Regions from separate parts of the Litorilituus sediminis genome, predicted to be linked through region 2. Evidence: predicted binding sites of a transcription regulator. Region 2 holds the regulator's gene; each other region holds the start of a gene.
What was found. Region 2 encodes LexA, which represses DNA repair genes until DNA is damaged. Its sites were predicted from a motif close to TACTGTATNNNNATACAGTA; they were not measured.
Positions count from the first base shown of each region.

Region 1: the regulator LexA is predicted to act here: its motif matches at 2,511-2,530, upstream of dinG (ATP-dependent DNA helicase DinG).
Region 3: the regulator LexA is predicted to act here: its motif matches at 2,616-2,635, upstream of EMK97_RS08440 (YebG family protein).

Region 1 is NZ_CP034759.1:340,649-345,055, forward strand. It holds gene EMK97_RS01535 (di-heme oxidoredictase family protein) at 1-276, shown strand, start outside; gene dinG (ATP-dependent DNA helicase DinG) at 340-2,472, opposite strand; gene EMK97_RS01545 (DNA polymerase II) at 2,593-4,407, shown strand, end outside.
Region 2 is NZ_CP034759.1:2,755,677-2,760,083, reverse strand. It holds gene EMK97_RS12290 (TonB-dependent receptor) at 1-429, opposite strand, end outside; gene EMK97_RS19430 (DUF3955 domain-containing protein) at 855-1,055, shown strand; gene lexA (transcriptional repressor LexA) at 1,325-1,939, shown strand; gene coxB (cytochrome c oxidase subunit II) at 2,463-4,022, shown strand; gene ctaD (cytochrome c oxidase subunit I) at 4,032-4,407, shown strand, end outside.
Region 3 is NZ_CP034759.1:1,896,832-1,901,238, forward strand. It holds gene EMK97_RS08420 (GGDEF domain-containing protein) at 1-44, opposite strand, end outside; gene EMK97_RS08425 (chemotaxis protein) at 44-652, opposite strand; gene EMK97_RS08430 (response regulator) at 649-1,014, opposite strand; gene EMK97_RS08435 (M48 family metallopeptidase) at 1,412-2,131, opposite strand; gene EMK97_RS08440 (YebG family protein) at 2,143-2,499, opposite strand; gene EMK97_RS08445 (DUF3718 domain-containing protein) at 2,959-3,303, shown strand; gene EMK97_RS08450 (DUF3718 domain-containing protein) at 3,672-4,016, shown strand; gene mrcB (penicillin-binding protein 1B) at 4,115-4,407, opposite strand, start outside.

The DNA of each region.
Region 1 (4,407 bases), 1.9 Mb from region 2:
ACAGATATGTTATTACATGACTTAGGTGAAGGTTTGGCTGATCACCGTCGTGACTTTAGAGCCAATGGTTTTGAGTGGAAGACTCGTCCGCTTTGGGGCTTAGGCTTAACGAAAACAGTAAACCCCGGCGCTGGTTTTTTACATGATGGCCGTGCAGCAAGCGTTGAAGAAGCTATTTTATGGCATGGCGGCGAGGCTGAGCAAAGTAAAACTGATTTTATGGCGCTTGATAAAGCCGAGCGTCAATCATTACTTGATTTTGTTATGTCACTATAAGTTGATTGCACAGCTATAGTATTGAAGCCGAAGGATTAACCTTCGGCTTTTTTATTTGGCTTTTTATTCGTAAAGTCGTTTAAATGGCGGTAAAGAGTCGAGTAATTGTTTGCCATAGCGTTTAGTAGCAACACGTTTATCTAATAATATAATACGGCCGCTGTCTTTTTCATTACGTAGCAATCGACCACACGCTTGTACCAATTTTTTGGAGGTATCTGGTACAGAAAGTGTCATAAATGGATTACCACCTTTTGCCGTGATGTGCTCAGCTTGTGCTTGTTCAACAGGAGAGGTAGGGACAGAAAAGGGCAGTTTAGTGATAATTAAATTGGTTAAGTAATGACCTGGTAAATCTAACCCTTCTGAAAAACTTTGTGTGCCAAATATAATACTTTGCTTATTGTTATCACAATTTTTCTTATGCGTATCAATAATATGCTGTCTGGAATCTTCTCCTTGCATTAATATTTTAAGCTTGTGATCACTGCGCAGTGATTTAGCCACTTCTTTCATTTGCCAATAAGAAGAGAATAATACTAAGCTCGCTTTGTTAATTTCTTCACTTGCACATAAGTAGTTTGGCATGACATTAATTAATTCTTGGGTGAATGCTTTAGCACTGGGCTCATTAAGCATATCAGCAATAATTAGTTGAGCATTTTCCTGATAATTAAAAGGTGAGTTGACTTGCTGATATTGAGAGCCATCATCGGCTCTTAATCCTGCTTGGTAGCGAAAGTGATCAAATGAATTAAGTGCTTTTAAGGTGGCTGAGCACAATACCGCGCCTTCACATTGACTCCAAAGCATATCTTCAAGAGCAAAGCCAACGTCAATCGGTGAGGCACAAAGTAAAAAGTCTTGTCGTTTTCTATTTTCACCAACAGGTAAGTTTTCCAGCCAGCGTGCCATAGGGGCGGCTTTTTCACTATCAGTTTTAGCGTACATCGCCCAAAGTGATTGCAAATTTTCCAAGCGCTGGATCATAAAGCCAGCTTCCGCCAGTAAGGGCTCAGCGAGGTAAAGTTGACAATCGCCATCTTTAACTGCTTCTATCAAACTATTGTACAATTTATTTAAGCTGTTAAGGGCTTTTTTACTGAGTTCTTGAATATCTTGCGCCCAGTTTTTTAAGGTACTGGGAATAATACCATTTTCAAAACGGTAAATTTGCTCGTCACTTTGATTGAATTTTGCTTGCGACTGTTCGCTCACAGGGAAATAACTTGCTCGATTATTCTCGATAAACGTGAGTACTTTTTGCATCTCAACCAATAAATCTTGGCAATCATCAGCGAGTTTTAACGACGGAGAAATGGCTTTTTGTGATTTAATCAGCTTTGCCATTTTGTCGCCAGTTTCTTGTAATTTTTTTAACCAGTCTAAGGCGCCTTTTAGCGTGATTGTTGCGCTTGAATGGTCACGCGTTACCTTGGGTAGATGGTGAGCTTCATCTATGATGTAGTAGGTATCTTCAGGAATTGAAAGGATTTTTCCACCACCAAGCTCTAAATCAGCCAGTAATAAACTGTGGTTTATCACTAACACATGGGCTTGCTCCATAAGCTCACGCGCTTTATGAAAAGGGCAATGACTATGCTCAGATAAATGCTTTAAACAGCTGTGTTTATCGCTTTGTACTTGTTGCCAAATGTGCTGAGGTAAATGAGTTTTCCACGAGTCAATATCGCCTTGCCAACTGCCATCAAGTAGCGCCTTATGCATCGCATTGAGTGTGCGAATATCACTTGCGTCCGGTTTTTGCGCGAAGGTAAAACCAATTTGCGATGAGTCTGATGTTACCGCTTGGCTAAGTTTTTGTCGGCAAACATATCTTTGTCTTCCTTTCACTAAGACATAGTCAAAATTTATATTGGCGTAATCTTTAAGAAAGGGCAGATCTTTATTGACCAACTGCTCTTGTAGAGCAACGGTTGCTGTTGAAATACAGACCTTTTTATCACGAGCTATAGCCAGAGGAATAGCACCTAAGCTATATGCGAGAGATTTACCTGTGCCTGTACCAGCTTCTATAGTAATGATTTTACGCTCTTTCGAATATTCACCCGCTAATGTTTTTGCTATTTCGGCAATAAGAAAGTTTTGCTGTTTACGTGGGCTGAAGTTAGTTAAGTTCTCGCCAATTGCTTTGTACGATTCACGTATCACTTGTTTTAGCGCATCAGTTAGCATAGATAAGTCGTTTAAAAATAGTTAGTATTAGGGTAAAGTGCTGTATATATTAACAGGTTTGTTGTTTGTTGACATAATTAACTGCGAAAAACTGATAAATTTTTAAAGAAATGGGGCGACATGTCTAGTACAGCAACAAATGTCATTCAATCCGGTAAGTTATTGACTCGCCAAGCACTTGATGTTGATGGTCGCTTGCAAATTAGGTTGTGGGTAAAAGGTCAGTCTGGTGTATTTCAGTTAATTATTGATGATCAACGGGCAACATTATTTATTGAAGCTGACTATGCTCACAAGGCCAAGAGCCTATTGGTAAATATGGCTGTGGACTGTCAAGCTGTGCCATTAAAGACTTTTAATCAAAAGCCAGTATTTGCCTGCTATTTTCAGTCATTGCAACATTTTTATCGTGCTCGTGATGTATTAAAGCGAGAGGGAATAAAGTGTTATGAAGATGATATTCGCCCTGATGATCGTTACTTAATGGAGCGCTTTATTACTGCTGACTTATCTTTTATCGGCGCAAGTCAACATTGTCATCGCTATAGAAAGGTATATGAAGTTAAGTGTAAAAAAACGACTGAGCAAAACAATGTATCATTAAAAACGCTATCACTTGATATTGAGTGTTCAATGGAAGGAGAGCTCTATTCTATAGGCCTGTACGCGCTGGCTAAGCATAATAATAACCATGAAGAATTTCAGCGAGTTATTATGATTGGGGCTGAGCAAGCAGATGCACCAAGTTATATTCACTGGGTGGCGAATGAAGAGTTATTACTAGAGCAACTCTTAGCAGAAATTAATACTTTTGACCCTGATGTGTTTATAGGATGGAATGTTATTAACTTTGATTTTAGGTTATTGCAAAAGCGTTTTGATAAATATGGCTTACCGTTTGCCATTGGCCGTGACCATAGTGCGGTGCGTTGGCGACAAAACAGTAATGCAAATGAGCATTACTTCCTTGATATTGCCGGTCGAGTAGTACTTGATGGTATTGATGTGCTAAAAACGGCGACCTACCAGTTTGCTAGCTTTTCACTAGATTTCATAGCCCAACAACTTTTAGGGAAAAAAAAGCAAGTAACTGATGTTGAAAATCGTGTTAAAGAAATCACTGACAACTTTCATCATAACAAAACGGCATTAGCGGCGTATAACTTAGAAGATTGCCGATTAGTATCACTTATTTTTGCCAAAGAGCAATTGCTTGAATTTGCTTTATTAAGAGCAAGCTTAACTGGGCTGACCATAGATAGAGTAGGTGGCTCAGTTGCGGCTTTTACTAACCTGTATTTACCTAAATTGCATCGAAGCGGTTATGTTGCACCGAATATGGGGGATGGCAACTCTGATTTAGTGTCACCGGGTGGCTACGTGATGGACTCATTACCTGGCTTATATGACAATGTTTTAGTGTTAGATTTTAAATCCCTGTACCCGAGTATTATTCGTACTTTTAAAATAGACCCTATGGGGCTGATTGAAGGCATGCAAGTTAAAGCGCAGCAGGAAGATGTCAGCCAAGTTATCCCAGCATTTGATGACGCTTATTTTTCAAGAGAGGCGCACTTTTTACCAGATATCATTACTAACCTTTGGCAAGAGCGAGACAAAGCAAAACAGCAAAAAAATGCGCCATTATCACAAGCGATAAAAATTATTATGAATAGCTTTTATGGTGTCTTAGGCTCAACGGGCTGTCGATTCTTTGATCCGCGTTTATCAGGTGCAATAACTAAACGAGGTCATGAAATTTTAAAAACCACCAAGCAATGGATAGAAGCGCAAGGCTATCGGGTAATTTATGGCGATACCGATTCTATTTTTGTTTATCTTGATAATGATTTAGCTAATGCTGAGAGTTTAAAGTTAGGTAAACAACTTGAAGGGTATATCAATGAGCGTTGGCAAGAAACACTGCAAGAAAAG
Region 2 (4,407 bases):
GATAAGTTCAGAAGCAAAAATATCAAAACTAAAGGCTCTGCCACCACTGGTAGTCGCTAAGGTTCGGCCGTTAAGTAGAACAGAAGTAAACTCTGGCCCCATTCCCCTAACCGTTATCAATTGCCCTTCTCCACCTTTGCGATCTATGGCAACACCAGTAATACGCTGTAATGATTCGGCCACATTTTGATCAGGGAATTTACCAATATCCTCTGACGTGATTGCATCAACTATTGTGTCTGCTTCTAGCTTAATATCTTTGGATTTAATCAAGCTATCTCGTATACCCGAGACGACAATAACTTCCACTTCATCTTTATTTTCTTCTGCTACCGCCGAGTCGGCGGCTAAAGATGCTGTTGATAAGCCAAGGTTAAGCATAACTAACGAAGATAGATATCCTAGTTTAAAGTGTTTCTTATTATTCATTTCTCTTTTCCTAGTGTGCTTGTTTTAGTATTGATAACATTGCATACAGATTGCAATATAAATTATACAATATCATTTATACTACAAATAATACAGATATGTAAAATTGAATTATCAATTCATGACGGAGTTACCAAGGAAAAATAAAGTAATCTATTGAAAATTAAGTGGAATTAATATCTTGTTCAGATGAAGAGCATATCGAAGTAGTCGGCGTTCAAGCCATTTCTGCCTGCAGATAATATCTACCCATGCAGGTAACAGCGTTTTTAACTTATTTTGAACATTGGCTAAATACGCAAATAACCAACACATAAAGCTTAATACTTTGTTACATCATGCAGTGTTATTAATAAGCATCTTTATTTATGATTTCACTCTATTAAACACGAATCATTAATACGAATATTAGGAATAAAATCACCATGCTAAAAAAAATATGGCCAAGCGTTTTCTGTTTTACTGCGTCGCTACTAGCATATTTTAGCTACCATATTATCGGCGTATCTATTGATAAGGATGGCTATTTACGAGAGCCGTTTTTTTTAATTCCAACTTCAATGCTGTTTGCGGTATTAGGAACAATGTTGTTGCTCTATTACCTCTATAGCAATAAACTCAAGTAAGCAGCATTAGCGATTCACTTAAGTATAAACGCCGTCTAAAACGTCAATATTATTTTTAGTTTTTCCTTTAAGCTGCAAAACTTTTATGTCTATCGAGATGCAAGTCTATTGAAATTATCATCAATTGAGCGTTTTACTTATTTTAACAATTCACTGAATCTAAAACCTACAAACAGTCTATTTATAAAACAAATACTTGTCATTAAGTACAGTCTGTATATACTAACAGTACTACTGTGTATATCTACAGGAATAACTTTATGGAAAATTTGCGTCCATTAACAACAAGACAACAGCAGATTTTTGATTTAATCAAAGAAAAAATTCACGATACAGGCATGCCACCAACACGTGCTGAAATTGCCGAGTTTTTTGGTTTTAAGTCAGCCAATGCTGCTGAAGAGCATTTAAAAGCACTTGCCAAAAAGGGCTATATTGAAATGCTCGCAGGTACCTCCCGCGGGATTCGCTTAGCTGAAGAATTGATAGAAGAAGAGGGCTTACCCTTAATTGGTCGCGTTGCCGCTGGTGAGCCTATTCTGGCGCAAGAGCATGTTGAAGATCATTACAAAATGGATGGCACACTATTTCATCCTGCTGCTGATTATCTCTTACGAGTCAATGGTGAAAGTATGAAGGATATCGGTATTATGGATGGCGATTTATTGGCTGTTCACCAAACTACCGATGTTCATAACGGCCAAGTGGTTGTCGCCCGAGTGGAAGATGATGTCACCGTTAAACGCTTTAAACGTGAAGGCAACATTGTTTATTTGCACGCTGAAAACGAAGCCTTTGAACCAATCAAAGTAGATTTAGCTAGCCAGCAGTTTAATATTGAAGGTATTGCCGTAGGTATAGTACGAAACGGCAACTGGATGTAATAAGCACAGTTTTCTATTACACCAATTCTATTAAGCCAAGTAGTCACTTTTGTGACGACTTGGCTTTTCATTTCATTCGATGCTCAATTGTCATCAAGTCTTACTTTTTGTTAACTATCTACAGTAATAGCGTCAATAATTCCCTTCAATAACATATTTTTTTCAAAAATTTTTTTTATCTACAAACTCAGGGTTTAAGCCTTACACAGCAACACTTAGAGTTATTACTCCATTGAATTGATTGGCTTTTTTTTAAACTATATCCTATAAACTTATTGACCTAGATCAAAATTTAGGCAATGCTAAAAACAGCATAGAACAAAAAATGACCACAAAAAGAATAAAAAGACGTCAATATGCTAATACAATCCTTTCAGATTACTATTGCTCATTCACGTCGTTAATTTAATAAATAAAAATTATAAAAATTAACAGATATTCAGTCCAGTGAGCCGTGATTTACATTGCTGCATTTCTGTTTCTAACACTATACCTATGGGTAGTAGAGGCAAGGAGATGTCTAGTGAGAAGACGTAACCTAGTATGGCTGATATTAGTAAGCATTTTTGCTAATTCAGCTTGGGCAGATTCAACCATAAATCTGACCAAAGGGGTCACCGCCATCAGTAATGAAGTCTATGGCTTGCATATGATGGTATTGTATATTTGTATTGCAATTGGCATCGTCGTTTTTGGCGCTATGTTTTGGTCAATTGCCTTTCACCGAAAATCAAAGGGCGCTAAAGCTGCAGACTTTCATGAAAGCACCAAGGTAGAAATCCTCTGGACGGTTATTCCGGTCATCATTTTAATTGCCATGGCTGTTCCCGCTACCAGCACACTGATTGCTATGGAAGACAACTCCAATTCTGATATTACCATCCTAGTTACTGGCTCACAGTGGAAGTGGCATTACAAATACTTTAACGAAGACATAGAGTTTTACTCTGTCCTATCAACACCTCGTGCTCAATATGAAAACCAACAGGGTGAAGGAGAAGCCAAAGGTGATAATTACCTACTTGAGGTTGATAAATCTTTAGTCATTCCCGTGAATAAAAAAGTGCGTTTTCTACTCACTTCAGATGATGTCATTCATTCTTGGTGGGTTCCTGCTTTTGCCGTTAAGCAAGACGCCAACCCAGGCTTTATTAATGAAGCTTGGACTAAGGTAGATAAACCCGGTATTTATCGCGGTCAATGTGCTGAACTATGTGGTAAAGATCATGGCTTTATGCCGGTTGTTGTTGAAGTAAAATCAGAGGCTGACTATCAAGCATGGCTTACTGAGCAACACCAACTTATTGCCGATGCCGCAGCCGCAGAAAAAGCCTCACTCACGGCGACAGCGTCTATGGATGAACTAATGCAGTTGGGCGAAACAACGTATACCGCCCATTGCGCAGCGTGTCATCAACCTTCGGGCCTAGGTTTACCGCCAGCTTTCCCTGCCTTAAAGGGTAGCCCAATAACCACTACTGGCTCAGCAGCTGCTCATATTGATATTGTCTTTAACGGTAAAGCAGGCACAGGTATGCAGGGCTACGGCAAGCAATTAAGTTTAAAAGAAATTGCCGCAGTTGTAACTTACGAGCGTAATGCTTGGGGCAATAATACCGGCGACACTGTGCAAGCCGCCGATGTACAGGCAGCTACCGCAGGTGGTGAAACTGAAACGACCAGCACAAGCAGTGATGAACAAGCCACAACACCTACTGCTGAAGTTGAAACTGAACAAGCAAGCGAAGAAGATCTCAGCAAAGTTTACACCCTAGAAGAATTAATGACACAAGGTAAGCAAATTTATGACACTAACTGTGCTGCCTGTCATCAAATCAACGGTAAAGGTGTACCACCGGCATTTCCTGCGCTAGATGGCGGGCCAATCGTTACTGGCGACATCAGTAAACATATCGATATGGTTGTCAATGGCAGCAAGAAAAACCCAGCAATGGCAGCCTTCTATCCCATGCTAAGCAAAAGCCAAATTGCCGCTGTTATAACCTACGAGCGAAATGCTTGGGGTAATAAAACTGGCGACATAGTTCAACCTGCAGATGTTGATGCTGCAAGCGCGAAGTAGGAGAATAAAATGACTACCGACGTACTTAACGAGCAAGAGCAGCACAACACCGAAGATCATGACCACCATGATCACAAAATGACAGGTATCAAACGCTGGCTATATACCACCAACCACAAAGATATCGGCACGCTTTACTTATGGTTTGCCTTTATTATGCTGCTGATTGGTGGCGCACTAGCCATGGTAATTCGTGCCGAGCTATTTCAACCTGGCCTGCAAATTGTTGAACCTGACTTCTTTAACCAGTTAACCACAACCCATGGCCTAATCATGGTGTTTGGCGCCATCATGCCAGCGTTTACTGGTTTTGCTAACTGGATGATACCTATGATGATAGGTGCGCCAGATATGGCATTACCTAGAATGAATAACTGGAGCTTTT
Region 3 (4,407 bases), 860 kb from region 2:
TGTTCAGATAGCTTCTTTAGAAAGTCATTTTCAATACTGCTCATTAGAACTCTTCCAAAATCCTGTCTAAAACCACTTTAATATTGTTAATGGCCGTTTCAGGAATTAACAACACCATATTACAGTTAAAAGAATAATCTGTTACTTGATAGTGAATATTTACTTTCAGCGCCAAATCCCAACTAAAGGTCATTTGCTCAAGGTGGGTTGATAAACTATTTTGCGAGCTAGGTAATAACTTAGGCGCACTGTAAGACATCTGGTTATCAATTTGACTAGCAAAGACATTCAAAAACGTCGTCGTGAGTATTGAACTAATATCAATAAGTTGCTCATCTTGTGATAACTCATCAGGTTCATAACCCAATAAATCAGCAATGCGCTCTGAATCCTCATCTTGATAAATCAGTAAGGCCTCACCCCGAATACCTTCATAACCAAAAAAGCCTTGGCTTACTACAGCAACCGTTGCTTGATGTTGGTCGATAGAGCGAGATAAATTATCAGCGTTAACACTTTCAATGCTTGGTACTTTTAGATAAACAAAGGTATCTAAATAACGAGCGAGTTGATCACTTGCTTGCCCCATAGCGACATTAATAAGCTCTTGTAAGCAGTCTTGCTGATCTTCTGTTAATTGAAATGGGTTCATAATAAACCGTGCTCTTGCAGGTGGTTTTGTAACACATCTGGTTTTACCGGCTTACGTATAAACTCCTTTGCACCAAGGTTTAATACCTTACTTTGCATCTCAGGTTGAATATCCGCAGAAATAACAAAAACATTACAGTTTACGTTAAGTTTTTCTATTCCTTGTAAAACACCAACACCATCGATACCCGGCATAGTTAAATCAAGAAAAAGAACATCTATGGTGTTACCACGCAAGATAGTTAGCGCTTCAGCACCATTTGTTGCAGTTTGCACGTTATCACGCCACTGCTCTGGAAGGCTTTTAAGCACTTGCTTTCGCGCCATGTTTGAATCATCGCAAATAAGCACCGATGGGCTCATAAGAAGGGAAATCCTTGCACTATTATTATTTTAATGCTGATAATTTACCCTAAATCAGTTGAATTGTTAATGACCAATTGCAAGTTTTTAACAAATTATTCAAGCAAAGTTTTACATTATGAGACTAATTGCTCTAAAACCTGTCAGTACAATTTGGGGCCAAAAAATAGATAGATGTAGCAATATCTTATTTAGAGCATCTCAAAGGCTAAAGTATAAAGCTTAAGATTTGTATCGAGATCACTGCTGATAAGCTATATAAGGTTATCATTTTGATATTGTAAGAGGTAATTTTCATCGCTTATCCCTCATACCCGTTAGAGTATATTAAAACTAGATACGATGATTATGAAAGACTGTAAGATGTTGCGCTGTTAACATTTGTCAACGCATAGTATTAAGATGTAAGCTGCCAAACCAATTTTGCTTGATTATCTTTAAACCACTGTTTAGCTTTTTTAAAGTCGGGGTAATATTTAGCAACCAGTTGCCAAAATTGTGCGGAATGATTTAAGTGCTTTAAATGACAAAGCTCATGAACAATAACGTAATCAATAACCCACACAGGAGCCATAATAAGTAAATAATTTAGGCTGATTTCGCTGCGGCTATTGCAGCTACCCCACCGAGCCTTGTACTGCCTAATATTCAAACTAGTAGGAAATAGTTGCGTAAGTTGACACCAGTATTCGACACGCTGATTAAATAACGTTTGTGCTTGCTCTTTAAAAAAGCATTCCAATTGCTTTTTAACCTGTTTAGCCTTTTCAGCATCACTTTGACATTTCACTTGCATTCGTTCACTTAGCGAAACTAGCATTGCAGTGTCATTAGCATCAGTAGCATATACATCAACGGCTGTTTTTTTACTAAAGTTAACCTGGATAAGACAAGGCTTTCCTAAATACAAAACATGGTCACCTGCCATAAAGTTACAAGCGTCTTGTTTTAGTATTAATTGTTTATCTAAGGTTGCAGTGAGCCAAGCGCTCTTTTGCTGCACAAAGCCATCAATGGTTGACTTTGCAACACTCACAGGAGCGCGAACAATAACCTGACCCGCTTTAACCTGTAAACTAATACTTTTACGCTTACTGCGAATTAAACGATAATTCAAGGCTATAGCTTTTAACTAGCTTCACTTAAATCAGCTTTGCTTTTGGCTTTGCTTGCCTTCGTCGCCTTGGCCGGCTTTTCTTTAACATCATCAACAGAAACTTCTGTTAACTCAGGCTTAGTTACCGGCTTTTTGGCTGCTTTTTTTGCCAATAAAGCCACAAGCACATCTTCTCTATGCTGAGCTAGGTAAATACTAAGTTCTTCAGTAGCACTATCTGATAATTCAATTGGAGCCTGGGCAAATACTTCAGCTAAGTTATCAGCCATATCCAACATTTTGTCATATTCATCTGCTGACTTCTTATCCATAAATGTTTTTGCCTCTACCCCGTGTCTAATTACAACAAATCGACTTTCAACTGCCATTAGTTTTCCTTATTCACCTCAAGTGGTACGCACAATGCCTACTCTTGAATTAAAAGCTCAAGATAATCAAGTTTTATCTTTTATATTTGTACTCACTGTAACACAGCTCACCATAAAACTGTATATAACAACAGTAAAAAACCTGTTTTATATCAAAATTAATACAATTCAAGCTGGTTTTCTCTGCATTTTATCGTGCGATTAATCACACTCAATGGTCATTTCTTATGTCTAAATACCTACAAATGTAAAAAAAAGATTGTATACAAAATCCAAATAACAAAGCTAAACAGACAATATTCATGCACTTACTGAAATTACAATTCTGTAACAAAGGAATGTTTCGTTACATCTAGCAAGAATTCTCATACAACTTTTCTACAGAAACACGCCACTATTAACTTGAGCAAGGCAAGACCACTCGTTAGTTATTTATTATTTGAGCGCAAGGAATTAATCATGAAAACAGTTAAAGCAGCAGTATTAGGTATTACCACAACATTATCACTATTAGCCATAAGCTTACCTAGCCAAGCCGCCATGAGTGAGCACATGGAACATGCACTTATTAGCGTCTGTAAAGCAGCGAAAAGCAATAAGGTTCATCATTTCAATAAAACAACTAAAGCATTTCGTTTAAAAAAGAAAGCGGTTGCACTTAAGGTTGTCTGCAACGGTGAAGATATTATCAGCTTTGCTGAAAGCCATAGCGCAGATAAAACCGCAGCTCATCTACAACAAAGCATTAGTGAAGTACAAATCACCGATTTAGCAGCAAATTCAAAATTGAGAATACGTTTTTAATTCAAGCTCAATTTCACCAAAAAGCTACGCTGAGTATTCCTGCCTGCGTGGCTTTTTTTGTTATTTCAAGCCTATGACTTATTAACATTTCATTTAACAACTAAAGTAATTCCCCACAGGATTAGACAAACCCTACTAACATTTTCGTATGTCTAAATATCTACAAATGTAAGGAATAGTTTCAACATCGACTGATTAAATTTCAAACAACAAAAAGACTATCAGTTACTTAGTCTCTTTAAAGAGTATTTAACGCAGTTTTTTCGTTACATTCGTCATACAAAGCTTTACAGCTATTTTTTGAAATTGCGCCACTATTAGTTTGAGTGAAGCAATTTGCTTCGACTTTAAACGCTAAGGAGAATACCATGAAAAAGTTAAGAGTAGCATTAATCGCAATCGCAACAGCAGTGCCCGCATTAGCTATCAGCATGCCAAGCCAAGCAGCAATGACCCCGTATATGGAAAATGCCTTAATCAATGTTTGTAAAGCCGCTATTAGCAATAAAGTACACATGTTAAATAAAACAACCAAAGAGTATAGGTTAAAAACTAAAACTGTCGCTTTAAAGCTTGTTTGCAACGGCGAAGATGTTATTAGCTTTGCTGAAAGTTATGGTGCAGATAAAACCGCAGCCAAATTGCAAAAAAGTATCGGTTCAGTTGATATCACTGATATCGCCGCATTATCTAAAGTCAGTGTAACTTTCTAAGCCAAATTCATTAGAGGTCAGCATGAAGCCGATAAAACGATAGCACTCAAATCAAGCATTATTGAGTGCTCACGTTTAAGCCACATTATCAGCCCGACCTAGTCACCAAATATCCTTTCAAGCCAAGACATTTTTGGTTTTTCCTGTAAACAACCTTCTTCAATCTTGATGCCAGCTGCAACAGCAGGATAAGCCGCGGTATTGTCACAGTTAGCCTTAACTGCACGACCGGTTTGTTGTTCAAATAACACAGTGGCAATTGAGTCAGGTGCAACACTTTGGTGATCAACAACCCCTTCTCGCTTGATAAAGTCGGCAAACAGTACCAGCGCACCACTACTGCCTGTTAAACCAGTAGGCTTGTTATCATCTTTGCCAATCCAAGTCGTGA